Regions from separate parts of the Paenibacillus sp. J22FR21 genome, predicted to be linked through region 1. Evidence: riboswitches for the same ligand, from Rfam matches in the RefSeq annotation. Region 1 holds a riboswitch; each other region holds the start of a gene.

Region 1 (7,276 bases):
ATTAGCTTGCCGCCAATCCTTCCACAGCGGTGCTGCCATCTTCCGTATACGCTGAATGACCAGAATGGCCAGAAACACAAACACCGTCATGCCTGTGCCGATCAACCAGCTCTCCCGAAACAGCAGAACCAAGATGCCCACCATCAGCAAGAAATTACCGACCAGATTAATGATCATGCTGGAGAAGAAATTCGCCAGCGCATTCACATCACCGTCTACCCGTTCAATAATAGCCCCGGATGTATGCGTCTTATGAAACGGCATATCCAGCGACAAGCAGTGAGCAGCCAAGTCGCCGCGCAGCACATTGGTAGTTTTCCAGCCTACGTTCTCACTGAAGTAGGTGGCTGCGACCGATACCGCCCCTTGCGCAAGGGAGAATCCAATAAACAAACAAGCTGCGATAAGAAGCGGCTTCATACTGCTTTCCGATTGTGCGGTATCAATAAAGAAGCGAATAATTTGAGGGTTGACGAGCTGCAAGCCAATCGATAGGAAGAGCAATAAGGCAAGGCCGATTAATGTCCGCTTCTGCGGGAGCAGATAGCGCCGGAGCAGCTCCGAATATTGATTGCGCGATACGCGCGGTAAATTCATTCCAGTTCCCCCTAATTTTAGAACAAACGTTCTGTCCTACGACTATACCATAATTAGGATGCACTTCGAAACAGAATAAATAATAAAAAGCCGCTTCACCCTTCTCCTCATTAGAGAGACGGCAAACCGGCTTTATTACAGCACAAGTGCATGTTATACGTTACGTGTTATCCATCAAAATTATACGTTCAGCGCTTCCTTCAACTTATCCGGCGAGCGGTCCCACCACTCCTGATTGTTGGTGACGAGCAGCTTCTTGAGCGCCGCTCTCTCTTCGGTTCCAAGCTCGTCGAGCACGAACCGGCGCTTGATCGCATAATCCAGGTTATTCACGTGCTGCGCAAGGATCTTCCAGCCTCTGCGTGCTTCTGTGTCCACCAGCATCGGGCAAGCGGTTGCCCCTGCATAGAACGAACCTTCTTCATTGCGATCAACGGCTACCCAGACGATCCAGCACAGACGGCCGTTAGGCACATCTTCCTTGTTCGTGCTGAATTTGATCCCTTTCTCGATCTTGCTCTTCGCATGCATCGCACCTACATCAATGTAAGCCTCGCCGTTATCGATCATGACGCAGGATACGCTGCTGAGGTCAATCGTCCCTGCACCAAAGCCTTTATGTTCCTTATTGCTCACCACGTTCAAAGAGAGAGACTTCTTCTCTTTCTTCTCCACGGGCTGTTGATCTTTCTCTTGATCACTCATCTTACGCTTCAACTCCCATCTAAAAACGCTACGATTCCACGTCCGGCGCGGTTTCCGCGCCTGTCCGCACATTAATTCCATTTTAGCTAATAATCTCGGAAAAGCAAACATATACATGCTTTAGATGCTTGTCAACGGGAGGGAATCTTTCAATGAATCCACGTCACGCCAAACGTTTTCTACTCTTTGCCCTCGTCGCCGTGATTCTGGGCTTAACGGCAAGGCAAGGGTTCGGAGATGCCTGGGTTTCGCAATATACATATGCCTCCGCTCCTGCCAAGAAAGACACGGCGCCGAAGCCTGCTGCTCCGTCAACCGCGCCGGAGCCCGATATTGTGATGCAGCCAAAGCCGGTAGCGCTCAGCAAAAGGGTTACGGAGTACCACATCGATGTGAAACTCCAGGAGAATACGCACATGTTGGTCGGGGAGCAGTCTGTCACATGGACAAACCCCGGCAGGCAGCAGGTGTCCGAGATGTATTTTCATCTATACCCGAACGCCTTCCGCTCCAAAGACACGACCTTCATGAAAGAATCCGGCGGTCAGCTCCGCAATGATAAAGCGACCTCGGACAGCATCGGCTATATGAACCTGCTCTCCCTAGAGACGACCGAAGGTTACAGCCTTCTTCCGCGTCTGCATTACGTGCAGCCCGATGACAGCAATCCACATGATTTAACGCTGGCCAAGCTGCGGCTGCCGCAAGCTGTCGCACCGGGCAAAAGCGTCACGCTTCGTATGAAATTTGAGGTCAAGCTTCCGGAAGTGTTCGCGCGGATGGGCTACTCCGGCAACTTCATCATGGCGGGCCAGTGGTTTCCGAAGCTTGCCGTGTACGAAACTGCAGGCACACGCGGCCGAGCCGCCGAAGGCTGGAACATTCATCAGTACCACGGCAACTCGGAATTTTACAGCGACTTTGGCATCTACAGTGTGAAAATCAACGTCCCGGACAGCTATAAAGTAGCGGCAACCGGCTTCCAAACCAAACCTTCCGTCGTGGCAGCCGGCCGCAAAACCTACCAATACTACGCCGATGATGTGCATGATTTTGGCTGGTCGGCCTCACCGGATTTCGTCTATTCAGAGGAACCTTTCTCCACAGACGGCGTTCCGGGTGTTCGTATCAAGCTGTACTTGGATCCGCTGCACGCCAAATTCAAGGATCGCTACATGCACGCAGCCAAATCAGCACTCTCCAAATATGCACAATGGTATGGCGCTTACCCCTATACCACCCTCTCTGTCGTAGTTCCGCCTAAAGGCGGCAACGGCGCAGGCGGGATGGAATATCCGACACTCATTACTGCATTTGCCGCAGAGAACGAGAATCCCGGCTACGATCTGGAGCGAACGGTCGTCCACGAGATCGGCCATCAATATTGGTACGGCATGGTCGCTTCCAATGAATTCGAAGAGGCTTGGCTCGACGAAGGTTTCACCTCCTATGCCGAGGACAAAGTGATGGAGAGCGAATACGGCGTGGAGCCGAATTTGCCGGTGGAAGCAAGCTACATGACGAACCCTGCACCGCTGAAGCAGCTTTCCTGGTCCTACCACAGCAACAATCACTATGCCGAGAATGTATACATGCGCGCGAAGCTGGTGCTCTTCGGCATCGAGAAGCAGGTCGGCGCCCAGACGATGCGTAAGATTATGCGGACTTATTTTCAAAAATATAAATTCAAGCATCCTTCCACCGCCGACTTCCAGCGTGTCGTAGAATCCGTAACGAAGTCCAAGTGGAACGACTACTTCAGCCATTTCGTGTACGGGGATGCCATGTCCGATTACTCGGTCGCTTCCATTCATGTACGTCCAGTGAAACAAGGCAACGAGACGCAGTACGAATCGGTCGTACTCATCAAGAAGACAGGCGGCAGCTCCGGGCCGGTGTCGGTCGTGTTCCATTTTGCCGACGGTACGCTGATGCCTAAAGTGTGGGACGGCCAAGAAACCCACATTCAATATAAAATCGTCCACTCCTCCAAGCTGCTGTGGGCCGCCGTCGATCCGCACAACGACAACGTGCTCGACAACAAACACATCAACAACTTTATGAAAGCCGAGCTCGCAGAGAAATCACGCACACGCTGGAGTGTCGGTGTTTCCAAGCTGATTGAGAGCATCTTTGCTTCCATCGCATGGTGAAGCCTAGCAAAAACTTTCCGGGAGGTGATGATAAATGAGAACGCATCTGAAGCAAGGCTGGCGACTGACCGTTAAGCACTTCTACATTATCATTATGCTGTTTCTATATGAGCTGATATGGGGCTTCTTCCTCTATCGAACCATTGAAGGGATAACCGTGCCGCTTCTAAAAAGATTCCCGGACAGCATCGGCAGCAGTGGTACAGCCGTTCAGCTCTTCATGACGGAAGCACAGTTCCAGCTCATCAAGACCGATCTGATCCGCCCTTATGTCTGGCTCTTCTGCGGGCTGCTGGCCGGGCGCATCGTGATCACCCCTTTCCTGAATGCAGGGCTGTTCCACTCCCTCCATCATGTAACGGACGAGAACGGCACGAAATTTCTAAAAGGCATCCGCGCTGCTTGGAAGCCGGTTGCGCTGCTCTACTTGGTGGAAACAACACTCACGCTCCTGCCGGCCATTTGGCTGCTGCCGAGGGCATTAACGAAACTATTAGGAAGCAACTCGCTGCTGGAGTTTGCACAGCAAGCCGGTCCGTGGGCGGGTGCTTGGCTCGCTTGGGCGGTTCTGATCCACCTGCTCTTCCTCTCCATGCAGTTCGGGGCAGTCGCCGGAACCGGCGCCCTCCGCTCCCTATGGACATGCATTGCGAATTTCCTGCCTTTCGCCGGTATTTCGCTTCTAATGTGGGCAATTGGAGCCGCGCTCAGTATGACCATTGCTTCCGTATCGCTGCTGTGGGCAGGTCTGCTGGCGCTCATCCTGCATCAAGGTTACCAGTTGATCCGAACCATCATGAAGGTATGGACGGTAGCCGCCCAGTACGATGCTTGGCAGTCGAAACAGGTCTAATCCATGCATGGAGGCCGCCCATCATGTCATGTTCATGACAGTGGGACGGCCTCCTTTTTCACTAATTACTGGCATATTAAAGACAAACTCCTCGGGTAGAGCGGGTTTTTTTGACATGTGCTTCATTTCAAGATGAGACATGCTTTGCACAGTGGGCTGATCGCGGGCGAGCCCCATAAATCGCCGAAACTAGCGGCCACTATACGAAAGTGAGAGATAAAAGGTTGCATTCTAATAATTTTAATTTGTGAACAAGTTGTGAACTAGGGAGGAGAAGGAAGAAAATGATCGAATAATTATGCCTAGAAATGAAAATTTTGCCGAATTCCCATCACGGGAAACGGGGGAACCATCTTGGGTGAATTGATCCCGACATCCGCAAAGCAAGACGCGGCATGCCAGAGGTGATCATAGGGAGCCTTCAACCGAACCCCACAGCTAACCTCGTAGGCACTGGAAGGAGTTTCCCGTTTTGAAAAAGCTTTCTGCACTTTTGATCGGACTGGCGATGCTTCTACTTTTTCAAACAGGAAGCGTTTTCGCGCAATCCAAAATGGATGGGGTCATCTCAGATCTGATCGGTACACCTTATGTGTACACCGGTACTACAACGAAAGGGTTTGACTGCTCCGGATTCACCATGTACGTGTTTAATAAACTCGGCGTGGATATCCCGCATGCATCCCGTTCGCAAGCACAGCTTGGCAAGAAAATCGCGAAAGCGGATTTGATCGCCGGCGACCTCGTATTCTTTAATACGACAGGAAAAGGAATCTCGCATGTTGGCGTCTATGTTGGCGAAGGCAAGTTTGCACACTCCTCCACCAGCAAAGGTGTAACCATCAGCGCACTGAGCGATTCCTACTATTCCAAACGGTATGTTACAGCACGCCGCGTGATGAGCCCTGAAACGTATGAGAAATACGCGGACGAGCCTACTGACGTTGCAGATGGCGGCGGCGACGAGTAAGATTGATTATTGCACCTGCCTAAGGTGCCTGTGTGAGCACAAAAGAAGCCGCAGCTGTTCGTCCTTCGGGACAAGCACCTGCGGCTTCTTTTGTTCTATTCGAAGGAATAATCGGCATTACCGCCTTAAGTAGCGCACCCACCAGAACGTTCGGCCAACCTGGACATCGAGCTTGCTGCCGAGCGGCGCAAACAGATCATGCAGCTCAATCGGCGTCGCACAGCCCTCGCTTCGGCGGTCGGCCATGACGACGATCGCGCCTGAGGCAAGCCGCTCATGCCAGGCCTCGAGGAAGTGCTGACGCTCCCCCGCCGGCAGCTCGCCGAGGCAGAAACAAGCCAGCCCCGCATCGAACGTATCGGCCACTGCTTGGAGTTCCTCTTGACGGACCGCCTTCGTCACCGGCGTCGTCAGTCGCGGCGTTCTCGGTCCACTCACCCGCAGTACGCGCCGTCCCGCCAACGTATCCGTTAAACCAACCTCAAGCTTCTTCCACTCTGCTCGCCGACTCTCTATGCTGTCCCGCCATCCTGCCATCCCGGATTCCTCCTTTTTTCTAAGCTTATGTGACGAAGCTTAACAAATGACCGATTTTTAGCAGGTTAGAGCGGCGAGGACTGTCTAAAGAGGAATCGATTGACTCATGATGAATAGTAGGATGATAGAGGTGGGGAACGGCGCGTGCGGTTGGCGCGGCGGGGAAGGCGATGGATTGGTGGAGAAGGCAGACGGAGAACGTCGACGGATTGATGGCTGGTGCCGTGGAGAAATGCGTGGCGCGTCGGCCGGGGCTGAGAAGGTCATTTCATTCGGTGGAGCTGCTGTTAGCCGGGATGACGCTCCGGTGCCGGGGACAGCGACAGTGGTTGCAGGCTAACGAATCGTGGAGGTCTTATTTTAGGGGAAATCGATACTTTTCGATTCTAACGAACCCTAGCGGTCTTATTTAGGTGAATATGGATGGAAAAGGGCTATTTCAGTCCAAATAAGACCTGTAGGATTCATTAGAATTTCAAATTGCGTTATTTGGCCGAAATAAGGCCTGTGGGATTCGTTAGAATTAATAATTGAGTTCGTTTGCAGATATATGGGCTCTGGATGGCGCGTTCCAGTGAAACTAACCAGCTGGCGGTGTCTTTTGGAGATGAAATTATACATTTTGAGTACTTGAATAGAAAAGGAGCTTCCGCTATGTCACTCTCATCCCCCGCGCTCGCGGGATTTCATAAGACGCTGGCCGGTTGGTTCTGGCATACTTTCGGCGAACCTACCCCTGTCCAACTGGAAGCATGGGCCGCCATTGTGGAAGGCCGTCATACGCTGATTGCCGCGCCAACCGGATCGGGCAAAACATTGGCTGCACTGCTGCCATGTTTGAATCGCCTTGCTCAGCGCAAGCTGGCTGCTGCTGCACGGGGTAAAACCCTGCCACCCGGTGTGCGTGTGCTATATATTACGCCTCTTAAGGCGCTCAACAATGATATTCAACACCATTTGGTCGGATTTATGCAGGATATTGAACGGTTTGAGAGTGAATCCGGAGAGGCTGGCGGCGACACGGCCGAAGCATGGCCGGGCATCCGCTCCGCGGTGCGGACCGGCGATACGCCTTCTAGCGAACGGGCGCGCATGGCTCGGCGCCCTCCCGACGTGCTCGTGACAACGCCGGAGTCCCTCTACCTGCTGCTCACCTCGGACAAAGGTCGCACAATGCTTGGAACCGTCGAGACCGTCATCGTCGACGAGATCCACAGCCTTGCCGGCGACAAGCGCGGCGCGCATTTGTCGCTCTCGCTGGAGCGGCTGTCCGCGCTCGCGGCTCAGCCGGTGCAGAGGATCGGCGTGTCGGCGACGCAGAAACCGCTGACGCGGGTCGCGCGGTTTCTTGGCGGCTGGGAGCCGCAGGCAGGCGCTGGGGTTGGCGCGGCGGCGCAGCATGGCGAGCTTGGAGCGAGTGCGGACGGCAGCGCGGCGGCTCTGCATGGCGAGCTTGGAGCG
Region 2 (7,276 bases), on a different contig from region 1:
CTAAGGCTTCAGCGAAATTCCCGAACAATACGGTAAAGAGCAGGATGAAAAATACGGTCACATTATAGCCTCGGCCTACTGAATCCGTACCAAACAGATCCGGCCATATGGATAGCAGCAGCGTAATCACTGTACCTACTTCAACAATAAACATAACCGGGTTCTTCATCATAACGACCGGATTCAGTTTCTTAAAGGCATCAAGTATCGCCTGCGATGCGATTTCCTTCGTTATGGTCTTTCTGCGTGCAGCAGCCATCGTTATCTCTCCTTAAGTTTAGTGCGACATGGCCAGATGTTCAGCGATTGGTCCCAGTGCTAGGGAAGGGAAGAACGTAAGCGCTCCGATCACGAGAATGATCATGATGAGAATACCCGTGAACAATGGTGTATTCGTGCGCAATGTTCCCGTTGTAACCGGAACAACTCGTTTAACCGCGAGAGATCCGGCAATCGCAAGCATCGCAATGACTGAAATATAACGGCCGAACAACATCACAAGCCCAATTCCTACATTATAGAAGTCGGTATTCGCGGTCAGACCGCCAAATGCGGAACCGTTGTTTGCCGCGCCGGACGTAAAGGCATAAAGCACTTCAGATAGTCCATGCGTACCGGCGTTCGCTATGGACGCGACGGCTGTCGGCGTTGCAAGTGCAAGCGCGGTCGGTGCCAGAATGATCAAAGGGTGAATGAGCAGCGCAATGGCAGCCAGCTTCACTTCCTTGCCTTCAATTTTCTTGCCGAGGAATTCCGGCGTACGTCCGACCATCAGACCGCAAATAAATACGGATAAAATGAGATACAATAACCCATTGAGCAGCCCGACGCCTTTACCGCCGAATACGTTATTCAGCATCATTTCGGCCATTGCAACAAAGCCGCCCATCGGGGTTAACGATTCGTGCATATTGTTTACAGATCCCGTCGTCGCTGCCGTTGTCACGGCTGTAAATAAGGCGGACTGAGATTCGCCGAACCTTACTTCCTTGCCCTCCATATTTCCGTGATAGCCTACTGCATCAAGAGCCGGAACACCTTTGTACTCCGATACAAAGACGACTGTCAGCATAACCAAGAAGATAAGTCCCATGGCCCCAAAGATAGCCCAGCCCTGCTTCTTGTTCTTAATCATCAAACCAAACGCGTACACTAGCGCGGTTGGAAGAAGCATCATGCAAATAATTTCCACCATGTTCGTGAGCGGTGTCGGATTCTCAAACGGATGCGCTGAGTTCGTACCGAACCATCCTCCGCCATTCGTACCGATATGCTTAATGGATTCAAGTGTTGCAACGAGTCCTCTGGTGATCGTCTGCTGAGCTCCTTCAAGCGTGGTCGCATCTACAGCACCTTGGAACGTTTGCGGAATGCCTTGGAACACGAAGAACAAAGCAACCAAGAAGCTAAGCGGCAGGAATACACGCGTAATTCCGCGAACCATGTCCACATAGAAGTTACCCAGATTATCCTGACGTCCTACGAGCCCGCGAATGAACGCAATCGCAATTGCAAAGCCGGTTGCCGCCGACGTGAACATCGGAAAGGTAATCGCAAGCAATTGAGACAGGTAAGATAGTCCGTTCTCACCCGAGTAAGACTGCCAGTTCGTATTCGTAATAAACGATACGGCTGTATTGAAAGCCTGCCCCGCAGGCATATTGCCGATCCCGTCCGGATTAAGCGGCAGAAAGCTTTGAAACCGTAATACAAGATACAATAGGAGCATCATCACAAAGTTGCTAAGCAGGACGGCTGCTACATACTTCTTCCAGCCCATTGCTTCATCTTCGCGTACGCCCATCAACCGATACAGCAACCGTTCAAACGGACCGAACACACGATCCAATGCTGTTTTCTCATGCTGAAACACTTTTACAAGATAACTGCCTACCGGCTTAACCAACAACATAATGATGATCAGCGTAATGGCTACCTGTACGAACCCCATACTCATGTCATGAATCCTCCGCCCTGGCCATTTAGAATTTTTCTGGTTTAACTAACACAAAGCCTAGATACAAAATAAGAATAGCTGCAATAATGCCGACGATAATCATAGCGTTCCCTCCCTAGGCTCTCTCACAGAATTTAAGGAATCCCCAGAATATAGCGAATGCAGCAACAAACAATACCACCATTGTAAAATCATTGACCATAACTCCTTACTACCTCCTATAGCTGCATGCAGTGTGAATTGAGAATATTTTCCCCTGCTAGATTGAAACTATTCATGTCTTTCAGCGTGCTTGAGGTTTCATATGCTGCTTATCGGTTCCCCCTCTTCGGTATAAGGAAATCTTAATACGGGTTGCCGTAAAAAGGGGGTAAAGAAACCTGCTGCCAGGTGTAAAAAAAGTATAAAAATCAATCGTTATCGCCGTCTAGAACGATACGTATGCCTGCGAGTGGTCGAATAAATAGGCGCGATTCCATAATGCGTAATTTCGATTGGTTATGCCTTTCGCCGTGTAATCCAGCTGCTCGGCCAAGCTTGTTAATGCCGATTCCATTAAATGCGCGCGTTCCGTCCCCCATGCGTCTTGCTTCTGGTGGATGTAGTCCAGACTCTCCTCGAGTGTCAGTCCCTTCATTCGCTGGTAGATGGCCGTCCACTGCACAATGTCGCCCTTCAGGTTACAGCCGTGCATCTGGAATTCAATGAGGCTGCAGCCTCCGTCATTCGTGGTGATGGCGAGTAAACCGCAAATGCAGTCTTCACTATGTCCGGGCAGCCGTTCATCCGTGAGCTCCCCATCAAATTGAAACAGCTCGATCGCCTTAATCTTGCAATCTTTCACAATAGTCACTCTCCTGAATCGTTTGGTAGAAAACACAAAGAGGCCCGGGGAGCAGAGAAACTCTACTCCCGGGCCTCTTTCACAGCGTGCATAAAGAAACAAGCTGCTGGAAGCTCGATTGAAGGGGGTTCTCTCTCATACGCTTACGAGGTTAGCTGTCGGATTCGGGCTTGAGAGTACCCTACCTTAACAAATAACACCTGTTATGGATTCACCCCAAGAAGCCGTTCTGATCGAAGTCGGCTTCTGATTGGTTCCCCCGTTCCTCTTGCGAGGACTCAGCGTTTAAAGCAAGTTATTCCGTTGATGAATCAAATCTTATTCCTGCGCGAAGAGAATGTAAAACTTGATTTACGTGCTAATTCCGCCAATTCTATCGAATTGCGTGCATAATTGCGCTTTCATCCTGCGAACCCATTCTTTTCAATTGGATTATCATAGGAATGCTTCCAAACCTTACTGCTTGTGATGCCAACAATAAGGAGCAAAGCACATTGTTCTCACATGGCAATTGAATGTGACCCCGAGATGCGATACGCTGAAATCTATAATGGACCCGGCCTGCTCGCTGGGATGAAGGAGATTGAATCATCGTGCAGATTTTGCACCGGGAAAACAGCTTGCTGAACGAGATTACCGTTTACGATACGAATACGTACGGCGAGGAACATGGGCGATTCCGCGTCCTACAGTTCTCAAACAGCGCCATGCAAGGTGCTGTGGATTTGGATCAGCCTGAGCGGATCTTATTCGAATATCCGCAGGCTATGCTTCACCTCATGAATGGCAGCAACCCGACCTATCAGCGTCTGTTTATCATTGGTCATGGCGTTGGAACAATTGCTCGACATAGTACGGCGAGAACGATCAAAGTTGCGGAGCTGGACGAGCGAGTTGTGGCGTTAAGCAGGCAATATTTTGGCTATCGTGACGATAATGTGGCGGTTGGCGATGGCCGTGAACTGCTCTCATGCGAAGCTGAGCATACGGTTGATTTTATTGTGCTCGATGCCTTCTCCGATAAGGGAACGCCGCGGCATTTGACTTCGATGAGCTTCTTCGAGCTTGCTGCCGCCAAGCTGGATGAGAGCGGTGCTATCCTCATCAATCTCATGGGCAAGCGTGAGAACGATGCGTATATAAACGCCATCTATACAACACTTCGAGAAGTGTTTCGATTCGTGAAAGCATTTGCTTTGCCAGCTGAAAACGCCGCGGATCGTCGAAATTACATCCTGACGGGCAGCAACGCCCCGCTGACCTGCCAGACTCGCCGAATGGCGGGGTTTATGAAAATTGAATTGGGGCAAGGCTATATCATCGTGGATCACGACTAGTAGGATTCGCCTATCAGACTTACTAGTGAAATTTATGATAAGAGAGGGGTTGCTATAAACCTTTGAATATGCCAGCCGCCCCGGCTCAGACCGTCCGCTTATTCGCTGCCGTCCCTGTACCGGATTCCATTAAGCAGTCACTTTCGATAGGGTGCGAGGACATCCAATCACAGCTTCCGTTTCGCAAATGGGCACATCCTGACGATTATCACATCACGCTGCAATTTCTGGGCGATACGCCAATAGAGCTTGTCCCTGCCATCTCGGCAGCACTTCGCGAAGCAGCATCGTCCGTTCAGGCTTTCGCGTTAAATGTGACTTCGCTAGGCGTCTTCGGGCGTCCGATTCGCCCCTCCGTTCTATGGGCCGACGTCGCAGGGGATGTCGAGCAGCTGCACAACCTGCAACAGCATGTTGCAAGGAGGTTAAAGCCCCTCGGCCTCATGCCGGAGAGCCGCACCTACCATCCGCATCTCACACTTGCACGCAATTACGCAGGCGAAAGCTCGTTCGAGCCTTCGCAGCTGAACGGCTGGAAGCTGCCGATCGGAAGCCCGCTCCAGTGGCAAGCGGATGTCATAACCCTCTATCGAAGCCACCTGCAGCGACGTCCGATGTATGAGGCCATTTCGGTTGCTCCGCTGCTTCTCTGAATTTCTCCCCAATCCCCTCCGATTATTGCGTTATACTAGTTAATAAACGAACCATTACGGAGGTAGATGTGTCCCTATGGAATCACGCTGTGTCATTACCCATACCACCTATCAAGACTGGCCCGCCGTCCTCATGGAATCTACGGATCTGCGGATTACCGTCATTCCTGAGCTAGGAGGCAAAATCGTCTCCCTAGAAAACCGCCTTACCGGTAAAGAGTGGATCGTCGGCACCGGGTCTCGCCCACTCGCCAGGATCGAACATGGCTCTGACTTCCTCGCAGCGGATATGAGCGGCTGGGATGAATGCTTTCCTACCGTCGCCGCATGCACCTATCCGGAAGAAGGTGCCTACTTCGGACAACTCATGCCGGATCATGGCGATGTATGGTCCATCCCATGGGAGGTTTCTTTCGAAGAACAGGATGCACTTATTTGCAAAGTAGCCGGCAGAGCGCTCCCCTATGAATTGACAAGAACCATTCGCTTCGAGAGTGATCAGCAGCTTCGTTTCGAATACACAGTTCGGAACCTCAGTTCGGAGACGCTAGCGGCATTTTGGCTTGCGCATCCCCAATTTGTTGCCACGACAAACACGCGGATTATGCTGCCTGGGGCCACTAAACAAGTACGCTGCGTATTCGGTGGTCGTTTGCTGCAGAAAGGCGAGCTGTATGATTGGCCGGAAGCGGTTATTGATGGTTCGAAGCTTCGCCTTGATACGATCGGACCTGCTTCTAACAAGGATGCTCGTAAATTCTATGTTGACGGGGCAGTCGATGAGGGATGGACCGGACTTTATGAACAAGACAGCGAGGATTACTTAATGCTGGAGTGGGATGCTGAATCCGTACCTTACTTAGGCATCTGGATTGACGAAGGGTTATGCAACGAGCAAGCTGTTTGCGCACTGGAACCATGCAATGGTTACTACGACAGCCTAACTGAAGCAGTTGAACGAGACAATTTTCTCCGCATTGCTCCTCACGCTATGAGTGAGTGGCACTTATCCGTCAAGCTAGGCTCCGGCCTAATGAAGACTAAGTAATTAGTCCTACTAATAAAATGCCGTTTCTCTTAAGCTAATGCTTGAGAGGAACGGTTTATTTTTATTGCGGTGAGACTTTAGAACTAGGAGGAATTGCGACGTTCTGTGTCGAAGATAGTAGGAAATGTATGTTAATCGAAGGGAACTGTGATTGCTTATGAAAGCACACGAGCAGCAACAGCAGCCATCTAGAGAGAGTGGCTTTACATTAGTCGAAATCTTGACCTGTCTCATCATCCTCTCCGTCGCCGGACTCGCGATGACAGGTTTTTTTGTCCATGCCCTCTCCTACGCCAAGGGCAACCAGAATAAGACAGTCATGGTCAATCTGGCGCGTAACACGCTGTTTTATATGCAGAAGCAATCGGATTTTGATGCGATGGCCGATTTTTTTAAGGTTGGACAACCGCTCGGTATCGGCGAGAAGCGTAATGAAATCAATTCAGACGGCTGCCCAGAAGGCAGTGGCTCCTGTACAAATTATAAGGAACTTGTAGATGACCCGCAGACGCTTGCCTTTATCTTGAATCCCAAAATCAACGATATTTCTTACCATGTCACAATTAGCTTCCAAGATAAAGTCAAATTTTCTCCCGATAGCGGACAGATCAATAAATATCTGCTCCCCATTAAAGTTGAAGTTGCAGAGGTTGAGCCTCACAATAGCGAAGACAATCGGAGCAAACGGGAGTATTCGGAAGTGGAGGGGTACATAAGCGATGAATCGATTCGTTAACCGCTTGAGACGGCGCCTAACCGGCAGGGACGCTGAGGGAGGCTATACACTAGTTGAACTGATTGCCTCACTGACCATACTATCCGTCGTTCTGGGTGTCATTTACTCTTCTATTACATTTGGGATGAATACCTACAATAAGGTTCGCGTCGAGAACTCCCTTCGAGACGAAGGCGATCTAATCATGTCCTCCATCATAACTGAATTATACAGGGTCGGACCGAGCCGAATTTCGCAATCCGATGCAAGCCTTAGTCAGTCGATTACGCTGACGCTGCCGGAAATTTCTTCTGAAGACCCTATAGAGACAGGGGACGACCCTCTCCGCGAAGTAATCAGTATTAAACATTCTGATGCCTCGAATAAGAGCGCTCTATTTATCGGTAATCGTGAAGTGGCTATCGTATCAGAGATTGTACCGAGCAGTCCTACTGCATATAACGAATCTTTCATTAAACTAAAATGCGTGAACGGCCAGACGGGCTGCAGCAGCGGGATGCTTGAAATCAAGCTTAAGCTGCGTCAGGAGTATGGCGACCGAAATTTTGATCTCAACTTGGAAAGTAGATTCGGATTTTAAGAGGAGGCAGTTCGCTAATGATACGTGAAGAGAAAGGCTCTGCCTTTTTACTTGTTGTGTTTATGATGCTCCTCTTTACACTCGTCGGAGTAGCCGTACTCGGTGCTACGATCGGTGGAGC
Region 3 (7,276 bases), on a different contig from region 1:
GCAGCACGCGCCGGTGAGCATGGACGCGGATTCGCAGTCGTTGCCCAAGAGGTCCGCAAGCTTGCTGAGGAGTCCACTTCCTCCACGAAGGAAGTTTTCAATCTAGTCCGCAGCATCGATACGGGCGTTAAACAAGCCATCCAGAACATCAAAGTCAATGAAGAGGTCGTTCAGCTCCAAATGAAGATGCTTCGGGACTCTGAAGTGATTTTCACAGAGCTTGTGACAAGCGTTGAGTTTATTACCGAGCAGATTGCACAATTCTCCGGCGAGAGTGACCAAATGATGGAGAGCGCCCGCAAAATTTCAAGCGCCATCCAAAGCATCTCTGCAATCACGCAGCAATCCGCAGCGGGAACCGAGCAAGTATCTGCATCGATGAACGATCAAATCGGCTCTGTCCAAGCCGTTGTTAACGAAACCGAGAAAATGCAGCAGACGGTTATGCAGCTGCAGCGTACAATGGCGATCTTCAAAATCTAAATACATAGCAGCATAAAGAAGACCTCCCGCTTCAGCCTTCGCTGGTTGATCGGGAGGTCTTCTGTTGTATCGGCAGAAGCAGCTATCTTATAGCCCTTGTGAATAATCGAATCCGACCGCTTGCAGGAAGGCTCTTGCGAGTACCGCATGACCGGCTTGACTCGGATGAACACGATCCCATGCGATCGTCGCCGGGTAGATATGCTCCATAACCCGGTTGAAGGCAGCCTGCGTATCCACAAACAGCGCATCATGCTTAGCTGCCAGATCACGAACGATTGCGCCGTAGCGATCCATCTGAGCTCTCATCGCATCGTTTGGATTCGGTTCAAGGTAGAACGGCGTCATGAGTACAAGCCCTTTCAGCTTCGGCCTTGTCTGAACGATGAGTTCCTCCAGTGTTGCTGCGTACTCTTCCGGGTAAACATGCGACTCTGTAATAAGCGGTGTATCAAATTGGCGCCATACATCGTTAGTGCCGATCATAATGGAGAGCCAATCCGGCTTTAAATCGAGTACATCCGTTTGCCAGCGCGCCTTCAAATCAAGAACTGTATTGCCACTCGTTCCTACGTTCACGACGCGAATATCGCGCTCCGGATATGCTGCTGTTAACAATGCATCAACAGTGCCTACATAACCTTTGCCAATGGCATCGAACAGCCCTTCTCCTACAGGCCGTGCCCGGCCGCAATCCGTGATCGAATCGCCAATCATAACCAGCTTATCCTTCGCTTCTAATAACATGAACGTACCCTCCCTATTCTGCTAAGAAAAATTGCATAATTTTATCATTCAAGCCCGGCAGCCCTTCATGACCAAAGTCCGGGAAAATTTCAAGGCGTTTCGTCGAGGTAATCTTATTATAGGCCGCAAACTGTGTGGACGGTGGACAGATCGTATCCATTAACCCTACGCCCATTAGCACCTCGCCTTGAATCCGGTCGGCTAAATGCTGAATGTCTATGTAACCCAGCTTCGTGAAAATTTCATCTTCGCGCTCATGCTGCGGATCGAAATGACGGAAGTAAGTACGCAGCTCATGGTAGGCGTCCTTCGCCAGATCCATTTCCCATACGCGTCTATAGTCGCTGAGGAATGGGAATACAGGCGCTAGCTTAGCTACTCTCGGCTCAAGCGCCGCGCAGGCAATCGTCAAAGCGCCGCCTTGCGAGCCGCCCATTGCATAGACTCGGCTTGGATCGACTTCAGGCATATTCAGCGCGATGCCTGCCAACTGAGCTGTGTCGAGGAAGATGTGACGGAACAGCAGCTGATCCGGCTCATCGTCAAGACCGCGGATGATGTGGCCTTGATGGGTATTGCCTTTCACACTGCCGGTGTCTTCGGACTTGCCGCCTTGGCCGCGGCAATCCATAGCGAATACGGAATAGCCAAGGGATACATAAGCAAGACGCTCCGTCCAATCGCCGGAGTGGCCGGTATAACCGTGAAATTGAACAACTGCAGGATGTGGCGCTGCCGCGTTCCGAGGACGCGCATATTGCGCATGAACACGCGCACCTTTGACGCCGGTAAAGTAGAGATCGAAGCATTCCGCCTGCGGCGTTTGGAAGGAACTAGGAATAAGTTCGACGGCAGCATCTGTATGGCGCATTTCCGTTAATGCGCGTTCCCAGTATGCATCGAAGTCAGCAGGTTTCGGATTGATTCCTGAATACGTTTTCAATTCTTGAAGCGGCATATCAATGGCTGGCATGTTCTATCCCCTTTTCAACTTATTCCCTTACATGTTACGTGTTTGAGACTAACCGTGTAAAGAGGGATCTTTTCATGCATGATCATAGAACGGCAGGGCAAAATGAGATCGACCGGTTACTGCACGGCTATTCTTGCACGGAGCGGAGGACGAAGAACATGTTCGGGATGCCTGTAACAAAGCGGGTGTTAGTGCTGCTGCTTCTGCTTGCTTGGTCCGCATTATTAAGTTCCTCGACATATGCTGACGATGCCAGGTCCTCATCTGAGGGCTTTCCGCAGGTCAGCAGTGCTAATACGCCTGAGCAAGCCGCGGACGGACACGGGATCAATGCCGGTGCCAAGCATGCCCAGCCTTCTTTCAACAGCGAGCAGAAACGCAGGAAGAAACGCAGCGCCATATCATGGGTAAAGCTGCAGCAACAATTTCCCGGTTCATTCGTTGTATGGGGACCGCGAGGATCAAGAAGAGTGGCGCTGACCTTCGATGATGTGCCCGATCCGCGATACACGCCTCAGGTACTGGAAATACTGGCTCGCTATAAAGTAAGAGCGACTTTCTTTGTCGTCGGCAACCGCGCTGCGAAACACCCTGCTCTTGTAAGGCGCATGCGTAAGGAAGGCCATATTATCGGCAATCATTCGTATGATCATGCGGTCTTCTCACGCATCTCCCGCTATGCCTTCGAGCAGCAAATTTGGCAAACCGATTGGATTCTGCGTCCTCTTGCCGGATACAGTCCCAAATTTATACGGCCGCCCTACGGCGAGATTACGCCGCAGCAAGTAGACTGGCTGCGGCGGCGTGGTTACATTGTAGTCAATTGGGATGTGGATTCCGTCGATTGGAAAGGCCTGGACAGCAACACCATTCTCATCAACATCAAGAGAACGCTGCAGCCCGGTTCGATTATATTGCAGCATGCCGGCGGCGGCGAAGGACAAGATTTATCAGGCACGGTCGCTGCGCTGCCAAAGCTCATCCGGCTGCTCCGCAGCAAAGGGTATCAGATCGTCACGCTGCCCGAGCTGCTGAATAAATCCGAGGCTCGCGGTGCACGGACAAGGTAATGGAAACGAACAAAACGGCAGCCCCACCGACCGGGCTGCCGTTTGCATCTCTATATGCTATTCCAGAACGAATACTTTCACGTATTGGAAGCCAAACGTCTTGGCTTGCTCTTGTGATTGCGGTATGAAAATATCAATACGCTGGCCTTTGATGGCACTGCCTGCATCAGCTGCAATGGCCATCATGCCGCCACTCGGAAGTCCGGCATGGTCATAGCCAGTAACATAGACCTTGCTGCCAAGCGGGATGATCTTCGGATCAACTGCAATTGTTCCAAGCTTAAGCGGGTTACCGAAGTAGTCAACAGCGCCCCATGAGCCGTTCTCAGAAGCAGCGGCTGTATACGCACTTGCTTTAGCTTGAACAACTTCCGAATAGTTATAATTGCTGCTGCCGATGGTGATGATTTCTTCTTCTCTGTCCACGGAGGTCATTTTCATCGACTTACCGACTGCTGCTTTAGACGCAGCTTTCACAGCTTTCGGCGCAGCCTTCGCTTTGGCTTTCGGAGCTGCCTTTGCTGCTGTCTTAGGTACTGCTTTTGCTTTAGGTGAAGCCTTAGCAGTAGCCTTCGCTTCCGCCTTCGGCGCTGTCTTCGCAGTCGTCGACGTCTTCACAACACTCGAAGCCGGGATAACAATGCTAAGCCCCGCGTAGATGTTGGTAGGCTCAATCATCGGATTAGCTTTCAGCATCTGCTCCAATGAAATGCCGAATTGCTTGGAAAGCTCCCAGAAGGTGTCGCCGTCTTTCGCGCTGTACGTCGATGCCGCGCTTGCCGTGTGTGTAAGAACAGCAAAGCTAAGCGCTGCAATTACCGCGCTTTTCTTCCAAAGATGTTTCATCAAGTTGTATTGCCTCCTTTTGATTTACGGCTATCATCCACGTTGTGCTTGTGCGGATTTATTCCGTCATCGCGATGAAGGACACACAGCTATACAAGCTATGTCATAAACTTCCTTATCGCATGCGGCCTGCGAGGTTAGTTGTCGGATTCGGATTGAGGAGTTCAACCCTACGCTTCGTGAATAAGCGATTCACCCCAGCGCCATATGCGCGTTCAGCGCTGCATTCCCTTATGCGGAAATACAGGCCGGAGGGCAGTTATGCCACTCCCTAAAAGATCCCCCGTACGTTACGTTTCGGCTCGCGTAATAGAATACCATATCCGGCAAAGCAAATCCTACCGGTAAATACAGGAACAGCTCTTGAAATTACCACTTCTATACATTTCGCGGGAGAAAAATGCTCACCGTTGTCCCTTTCTCAGGGATGCTCGTAATGTCCATTCGACCTCGATGACCTTCGATAATGCGATAACAAATCATAAGTCCAAGACCCGTTCCGCTGTCTTTCGTAGTGAAGAACGGGCCGCCCAGTTTAGGCAGCTGATCCTGTGGAATACCTACACCTTGGTCGATGATTTCAACGATTAATTCGCTCTGCTGGTGCAGCTTCACGTCAATCGTGATTACGCCTCCGCTCGGCATGGCCTCTATCGCATTCTTGAGCACGTTGACGAATACCTGCTTCAGCTGATTCTCGTCGCAAAGCAGCTCCGCTGAAGTGGCATCCGCACGCGAGACGATCTGCACATCGCGCAGAATCGCCTGCGTCTCAAGCAGCGTCAATACACTTTGAATGATTTTGACCAAGTCATGCTTACGGAACTGATTGGCCTGCGGCTTGGCAAGCGCCATAAATTCCTGCACGATCGAATTGATTCGGTCCAATTCAACAAGCATAATATCGAAATACTCATGATATTGATCAATCTTCGTCTTCAGAAACTTAGAGAAGCCGATCAGCGAAGTAAGGGGGTTGCGTATTTCGTGAGCGATACCTGCAGCCATTTGGCCGGCCACAGACAGCTTCTCCGATTGAATCAGCGCTTCCTCTTCTTTCTTCCTCTCGCGTATATCGCGAAACACGCTCTGCACAACAGTGCCTTTATTCAAGTAATTGCGAATTCGTGTGCTGGATACCTCGACATCAATGATCTCCCCGCCTTCTGCAATCACCTTGCAATCGAGAAATTCATTGGGCTCGTCCGTCTCCATAATCGCTTGAACTCGTTCTGCGGATCGCTCCCAATAATCCGGATGTATGTAACGAAAGCTCTTCTCGCCTGTAATGACGCCGCTGTCCGTAATATTCAACAGTTTAAGACCTGCTTGATTGGCGAACAGGATTTCGTTCCCGTCATGTACAAAAATCGGCTCCGGCAAATATTTAATCAATCGTTGGTAATTGTGCATATCAGATCTGGCATCGATATCGTCCACGCCATGATTCCCTTTACCCAGCTTCCTCTTCACATTCACAGCAAGCGGCTTGTTACAATATACGGCTTTACGCCTCATGTCTCATACCCTCCGGGTGATGAAGTCTTCCTAAGGATTTCGCCTCTAATTCTTGCAAACCCTGCTCAGTGAGAAAGTTTTAATGTGAACGCATACCGCGAATCAGCGTTTGTATGCCTTGCTTGAAAATCGGCATCGTCCGCGCGAGCAGCTCATCCGTCGGTTCGGAGTGGTTGCTGTAGGTGCTGATGAAGCCTTGCAGGTAGTAAAATAAGATCCGGCCATTATTCAATGCTGCCTCTTGCATCACTTCCTCTGACCCTTCAGAGACCGCACTATGCAATACCTTCATTATGTGAGCGAACAGTCGGTTGCGAATGACGTTGACCTCGAGTTCCGGCTGCAGTTCATCCACTCGTACCGAGGCGGACATGAACAGGACGGTTTGCAGACTGCCGCTCGTCAGGCTGAAGAGGATATATTCGCTGCATACGGCAAGCAGCTTATCCAGGGCCGCCGTATCCGGCTTGTTGATTTCGCCTTGCAGCTTCTGTTCGAGCTTGAGCAGCGAGGGAATCGCAATCTGCTGAAGCAGTTCTTCTTTATTTCTGAAATATAAATATATGGCGGTATGCGAGCAGCCTGCTGCTTTGGCAATTTCACGCATCGTAACAGCCGAATACCCTTTCTCCGCGAATAAAGCTGCCGCTGCGGCACGAATCGCTGCTTTCATCTCTTCCGTTAATTGTTGCCTTCTTGTAGTCATAGCACCGGCACCTCATATTTAGTCTCGATTAGTTTGATAACCATTGGTCACAGAATAACCGACGGTTATTACAACGTCAACTTATAACACGCAAAAAGAGCGGCCGATGTACGGCCGCTCTTAGCTATTTAATCTTATTATTAGGACGTGAATTCTTGCACCCACTCGCCGTTGTAATATGCAACGCCGAGTTTGTTAAAGTTTTTGCTGAGGATGTTCGCTTTATGGCCCGGGCTGTTCATCCATGCCTGCATGACTTCTGCCGGCGTACGCTGACCCTTCGCGATATTCTCACCTGCATAGGAGTAAGAAACGCCATAAGCACGCATCATATCAAACGGCGAACCGTATGTGGGCGAGTTATGATCAAAGTAGTTGTTCGCATACATATCCTTCGCCTTGTCCAAAGCGACTTTCGTCAAGAGCGTATCGGATTTCAATATGCCCAGACCTGCATTGGCACGTTCTTTGTTAACCAATGTAACGACTTGAGCGGCAAACGTGCTCTTATCTGTTGTGCTGGTTCCTGTGTTGGTGTTAGATGATCCGCTGTTCGACGATCCGCTGTTCGAGGAACCTGTCGTTACCGGAACCTTAATCGTCATGCCCGCCCAAATGACATTCGGGTTCGCAATGTTCGGATTCGCTGCAATCAGCTTGCTGAGGCTGACCCCGTATTTCGTTGCGATCTTGTACATCGTGTCGCTGCTCGTAACCTTATACGAGACGGAACTGTTCACTGTGGCTGCTTCTGCCTTCTGCAGGGCTGCTCCTCCTCCAGCTACGATCAAACCGGCTGCGAGTACGCTAGCTACACCTATACGAAATGGTTGCATCTTCATGAATATTTCCTCCTTGTTATGGTTATCGTGTGTGCCGACCTTTCGACGCCACCCATGTTAACACGGGGAAATAGCAAAATACACCTCATAA

What was found. Region 1 has a riboswitch for cyclic di-AMP ahead of AC0YNS_RS25885 (C40 family peptidase). Riboswitches for the same ligand answer to the same signal wherever they lie in the genome.
Region 2: another riboswitch for cyclic di-AMP. It lies ahead of AC0YNS_RS31095 (hypothetical protein); the one in region 1 lies ahead of AC0YNS_RS25885 (C40 family peptidase).
Region 3: another riboswitch for cyclic di-AMP. It lies ahead of AC0YNS_RS16730 (3D domain-containing protein); the one in region 1 lies ahead of AC0YNS_RS25885 (C40 family peptidase).

What each region holds. Positions count from the first base shown of each region.
Region 1 is NZ_JBWDNJ010000008.1:203,087-210,362, reverse strand. It holds gene AC0YNS_RS25905 (ABC transporter ATP-binding protein) at 1-597, opposite strand, end outside; gene AC0YNS_RS25900 (YwhD family protein) at 778-1,302, opposite strand; gene AC0YNS_RS25895 (M1 family aminopeptidase) at 1,455-3,455, shown strand; gene AC0YNS_RS25890 (hypothetical protein) at 3,490-4,308, shown strand; cyclic di-AMP (ydaO/yuaA leader) riboswitch at 4,617-4,776, shown strand; gene AC0YNS_RS25885 (C40 family peptidase) at 4,781-5,278, shown strand; gene AC0YNS_RS25880 (hypothetical protein) at 5,396-5,815, opposite strand; gene AC0YNS_RS25875 (hypothetical protein) at 5,922-6,155, shown strand; gene AC0YNS_RS25870 (DEAD/DEAH box helicase) at 6,377-7,276, shown strand, end outside.
Region 2 is NZ_JBWDNJ010000017.1:15,901-23,176, reverse strand. It holds gene kdpB (potassium-transporting ATPase subunit KdpB) at 1-259, opposite strand, end outside; gene kdpA (potassium-transporting ATPase subunit KdpA) at 278-1,951, opposite strand; gene AC0YNS_RS31100 (potassium-transporting ATPase subunit F) at 1,983-2,060, opposite strand; gene AC0YNS_RS31095 (hypothetical protein) at 2,385-2,801, opposite strand; cyclic di-AMP (ydaO/yuaA leader) riboswitch at 2,927-3,095, opposite strand; gene AC0YNS_RS31090 (spermidine synthase) at 3,395-4,138, shown strand; gene thpR (RNA 2',3'-cyclic phosphodiesterase) at 4,207-4,791, shown strand; gene AC0YNS_RS31080 (hypothetical protein) at 4,868-5,839, shown strand; gene AC0YNS_RS31075 (type IV pilus modification PilV family protein) at 5,997-6,575, shown strand; gene AC0YNS_RS31070 (PulJ/GspJ family protein) at 6,559-7,155, shown strand; gene AC0YNS_RS31065 (hypothetical protein) at 7,173-7,276, shown strand, end outside.
Region 3 is NZ_JBWDNJ010000004.1:279,950-287,225, forward strand. It holds gene AC0YNS_RS16710 (methyl-accepting chemotaxis protein) at 1-483, shown strand, start outside; gene AC0YNS_RS16715 (SGNH/GDSL hydrolase family protein) at 571-1,230, opposite strand; gene AC0YNS_RS16720 (alpha/beta fold hydrolase) at 1,244-2,203, opposite strand; gene AC0YNS_RS16725 (polysaccharide deacetylase family protein) at 2,278-3,273, shown strand; gene AC0YNS_RS16730 (3D domain-containing protein) at 3,331-4,122, opposite strand; cyclic di-AMP (ydaO/yuaA leader) riboswitch at 4,230-4,432, opposite strand; gene AC0YNS_RS16735 (ATP-binding protein) at 4,498-5,637, opposite strand; gene AC0YNS_RS16740 (TetR/AcrR family transcriptional regulator) at 5,717-6,343, opposite strand; gene AC0YNS_RS16745 (CAP domain-containing protein) at 6,484-7,185, opposite strand.